Regions from separate parts of the Micromonospora sp. NPDC048894 genome, predicted to be linked through region 2. Evidence: riboswitches for the same ligand, from Rfam matches in the RefSeq annotation. Region 2 holds a riboswitch; the other holds the start of a gene.
The links. Region 2 has a riboswitch for thiamine pyrophosphate ahead of AB0C22_RS16425 (ECF transporter S component). Riboswitches for the same ligand answer to the same signal wherever they lie in the genome.
Positions count from the first base shown of each region.

Region 1 (2,196 bases), on a different contig from region 2:
TGCGGAAGTTGTACCACTCGTCGAACCGGGACCAGCGGTCCGGCAGGTCGGCGGTCGACGGGTGCGCGTGGTCCTCGACCTTGACGGTGGCCTGCTGGTTGGCGGGGTGGCCGGAGAAGTACGCGCCGACCAGGTTGCCGTACCAGGCCCAGTCGTACTCGGTGTCGGAGGCGGCGTGCACGCCGGCGTAGCCGCCGCCGGCCTTGATGTAGCGCTCGAACGCGGCCTGCTGGGTGGCGTCGAGGACGTCACCGGTGGTGGAGAGCCAGATCACCGCCTGGTATTTCGCCAGGTTGGTGTCGTTGAAGGCGGCTCCGTCCTCGGTGGTGTCGACGGTGAACCCGTTGTCGGTGCCGAGCTTCTGGATCGCGGCGATGCCGGCCGGGATGGCGTCGTGCCGGAATCCGGCGGTCTTGGAGAAGACCAGGACCGAGAAGGGTTCGGCGGCGGCTGCCGCCGGTGCCGGTGCGGCCTGTGGCTGGGCCGCCGCGACGGGAGCGGCCTGGGCGGCGGTGCCGCCGATCAGGCCGCTGGCGAGTAGGGAGAGGGCCAGTAGACCGGCACCCAGTGGGCCGCGACGGGCGCGGCGATGGCGGGATGGAGACACTCCATGCTCCTTTTGTCCGTGCTGGACAGTGGTGGGGGCATGGGGACGACTCGCCGCAGACCGTCCCCGGTCGGATCGGTGTGGGCCCGCCGAGGTCCGCACCAGTGGCGATCAGGTGCGGGCCACGCCGAGGCTCCGCACCGGAATAATGTCGATCGGTTGAACAAATTAGCGCCGCTGGATTGGTTTCCGGCAAGGCATGAGCATGTAACGATTCGGTATCGGCGACTCGCTTTTCCGGCTTATGTGGATACAAGCCCACAACCGTACGCATTGATAGTCCTGGATCAATCTAACACCCCTTGGCGGATCAGCGGATCTGTCGTACGGTCACAGGCACGTGACCCACGGGAGCCCGGTACACCGGGCTGAGAGGGGGGCTGAGAGCCCCCGACCGTCGAACCTGATCCGGGTAATGCCGGCGCAGGGAGGAGAGTTGCCGTGCCGTCCCTCGGCCGACTGCATCTGATCACCGACACCCGCCCCGGGTGCGACCCGCTCGCCGTCGTACGGGCCGCCCTCCCGGTGGCCCGCGCCGACCTCGTCGTCCAGGTCCGGGTGACCGACGACACCACCGACCGGCAGGCGTACGACCTGGCCCGACGGGTACGCGCGCTCTGCGTGCCGTACGAGGCGACCTGCCTGGTCAACGACCGGCTGCACGTCGCCCTCGCGGTGGACGCCCACGGCGGCCACGTCGGCGCGGACGACCTGCCCGTCGCGGCGGCCCGCCGGGTCCTCGGCCCCGCCGCCGTGCTCGGCGCGACCGCCCGGGAACCGGACGCCGCCGCCCGGGCCGTCGCCGCCGGGGCCAGCTACCTGGGCGTCGGCCCGTGCCATCCCACCGCCACCAAGACCGGCCTGCCCGACCCGATCGGCCCCGCCGGCATCCACGCCGTCGTCGCCGCCGTCGCCGTGCCGGTGATCGCCATCGGCGGGGTCACCGCCGCCACCGTGCCGGCGCTGCGGGCCGCCGGGGCGTACGGCGTGGCGGTGGTCGGGGCGCTGTCCACCGCCGCCGACCCGGGCCGGGCCACCGCCGAACTGATCGCGGCACTGACGTGCTGACCCGGCCCGACGTCGCCATCGTGGGCGCGGGGCCGGTCGGATTGGCGATCGCCTGGCGCTGCGCCACCCGGGGCCTGCGGGTGACCGTGCACGACCCGGCCCCCGGCTCCGGCGCGTCCCGGGTCGCCGCCGGGATGCTCGCCCCGGTCGCCGAGGCGTACTTCGGGGAACGGGAACTGACCGGGCTGCTCACCGCGTCCGCCGCCCGCTGGCCGGGTTTCGCCGCCGAACTGACCGCCGCCACCGGCAGGGAGTTCGGCTACCGCACCGACGGCACCCTCGTCGTCGGGCTCACCGGGGACGACCTGGCCGAAGCCCGCCGGCTCTGGTCGTACCAGCAGGGGTTGGGGCTGCCGATCAGCGCGCTGCGCCCGTCGCAGCTGCGGGAGCGCGAACCGGCGCTGACCCCCCGGCTGCGCGGCGGAGCGGTCGCCCCCGGCGACCACCAGGTCGACCCGCGCCGGCTGGTCGACGCGCTCCGGGTCGCCGCCGAGCGGGCCGGCGCGACCCTGCTGCCCGGC
Region 1 is NZ_JBEZFY010000017.1:46,821-49,016, reverse strand. Features, by position in the region: gene AB0C22_RS27440 (ThuA domain-containing protein) at 1-607, opposite strand, end outside; TPP riboswitch at 946-1,054, shown strand; gene thiE (thiamine phosphate synthase) at 1,049-1,675, shown strand; gene thiO (glycine oxidase ThiO) at 1,669-2,196, shown strand, end outside.
Region 1: another riboswitch for thiamine pyrophosphate. It lies ahead of thiE (thiamine phosphate synthase); the one in region 2 lies ahead of AB0C22_RS16425 (ECF transporter S component).

Region 2 (2,196 bases):
CAGCACCCCGGCCAGGGCGAGCCGCTGCTGCTCGCCGCCGGACAGCGCCGCGGTGGGCCGGTCCCGGGGGTAGGGGAAACCGACCCGGCGCAGCGCCTCGTCCACCCGGGGCCAGATCTCGTCGCCGGCCACCCCCCGGTTCTCCAGGCCGAACGCGACGTCGTCACCGCAGCGGGCCATCACCAGCTGGGACTGCGGGTCCTGGAAGACGGTGCCGACCCGTTCGCGGGCCTTGGCCGGGTCGAGGCCGTCGATCTCGACGGTGCCCTCCTGCTCGCCGGAGTCCGCCGGCAGCAGCCCGGCCAGCGCGGCCAGCAGGGTGCTCTTGCCGGCCCCGGACGGCCCCAGCAGCAGCACCCGCTCCCCGTGGTCGATGCGCAGGTCCACCCCGCGTACCGCCCAGGCCCGCCGACCGGCGTGCCGCCAGCCGAAGCCGACCAGCCTCACACTCGCCACGTCGCCGGCACCTCCATGATCGTCAGGAGAGGATCAGACCAGGGTGCGGTCACGGCCGGCGGGGAACCGGTCCAGCACTCCGGTCTCGGCCAGCGCGCGGGTCAGGTACCAACCGCCGACCCCGGCGACGACGGCTGCGCTGAGCACGGTCAACGCCGCGTACGGCAGGCGGTAGCTGGTCAGGGCGTACTCGGCGTTCCAGACGAAGAAGTCGAACAGGGCGGCGCTCAGCCCGGTCAACGCCCCGGCCAGCACCGCCACCGGCAGCCGGAACGACCGGTAGCGGAACGCGGCGAAGGCCAGCTCCGCGCCGAGGCCCTGGATCAGCCCCTGCACGATGGTGATCCCGCCCCACTCCGCGCCGAGCAGTGCGGAGACGGTGGCGGCGACGGCCTCGCAGAACAGGGCCGCCCCCGGCTTACGGATCACCAGGCCGCCGAGGACCGCCGGGACCAGCCACACGCCGTACATCACCGCCTGGCTGGCGGGTGCGGCGGCGAATGCCGGGTCGGCGGCCTTCCAGACCAGGCCCCAGGCCCAGAAGATGACGCCGAAGGCCACGGCGATCACGGCGGCGACCACGATGTCGATCGTGCGCCACCGGTTGCTGTTGGTGGTGGTGTGCGGCATGTCGGTGCTCCCAGTCCAGCGATCGAACCAGGAGAAGACGCACGCCGCGCCCGGCGGCTGCCGGACGGCGGCGCGGCTGGAGGTCGACCGAACTCCCTGCGCTGGCATTACCCAGATCAGGTTCGAGGGTCTGCGGGCGGTGCCCGCACTCTCAGCGCTGTGCGCTCCCCTGTCGGATGTGAAGTTGTCTCGGCAGACGCTAGCACCGACCTGCGGCAACGGCCCAGCAGGTCATGGTTCCCGGCATTCGACGTCCCGGGCGCACACCGGGGCGCTGGGTAGGCTGCCGGTCATGCGGGTGGCGGCGCGGGGACTGACGTTCGACGTACGGGCCGGTGGGCCCGAGGGCGGCGAGGTCGTGCTGCTGCTGCACGGCTTCCCCCAGCACGGCGGGGAGTGGGACGCGGTGGTGCCCGCCCTGCACGCCGCCGGGCTGCGCACGTACGCCCCCGACCAGCGGGGTTACTCGCCCGGGGCCCGTCCCACGGAGGTGGCCGGCTACCGGCTGCCGGAACTGGTCGCCGACGCGGTGGCGGTGCTGGACGCGCTGGGCGTCGACACCGCGCACGTGGTGGGGCACGACTGGGGGGCGATCGTCGCCTGGGCGCTGGCCGCGTGGCACCCGGAGCGGGTGCGTACCCTCACCGCGGTCTCGGTGCCCCATCCGGCGGCCTTCGGGTACGCGCTGTCCACCGACCGTCGGCAGCGGGCGCGTTCGGCGTACATGACGTTGTTCCGCCGGGCGGGCCTGGCGGAGCGGGTGCTGCTGGCCGGGCGGGCGGTGGTCCTGCGTCGGCTGCTGGCCGGCGTCGGTGACTCCGCCCGGGTGGCCCGCTACGCCCAGCCGATGCGCGGGCCGGGCGCGCTGACCGGGGCGCTGAACTGGTACCGGGCGATGTCGGGGCGGGACCTGAAGGCGGTCGGTCCGGTGCCGGTGCCGACCAGCTACGTGTGGAGCGACCGGGACGTGGCAGTAGGGCGTACCGCCGCGCAGGCCTGTGCCCGGCACGTCACGGGGGACTACCGGTTCATGGTGCTGGCCGGGGTGACGCACTGGATTCCCGACGAGGCGCCGGGGCCCCTGGCCGAGGCGATCCTGGCCCGGGTGTG
Region 2 is NZ_JBEZFY010000006.1:411,447-413,642, reverse strand. Features, by position in the region: gene AB0C22_RS16430 (ABC transporter ATP-binding protein) at 1-456, opposite strand, end outside; gene AB0C22_RS16425 (ECF transporter S component) at 490-1,086, opposite strand; TPP riboswitch at 1,162-1,267, opposite strand; gene AB0C22_RS16420 (alpha/beta fold hydrolase) at 1,379-2,196, shown strand, end outside.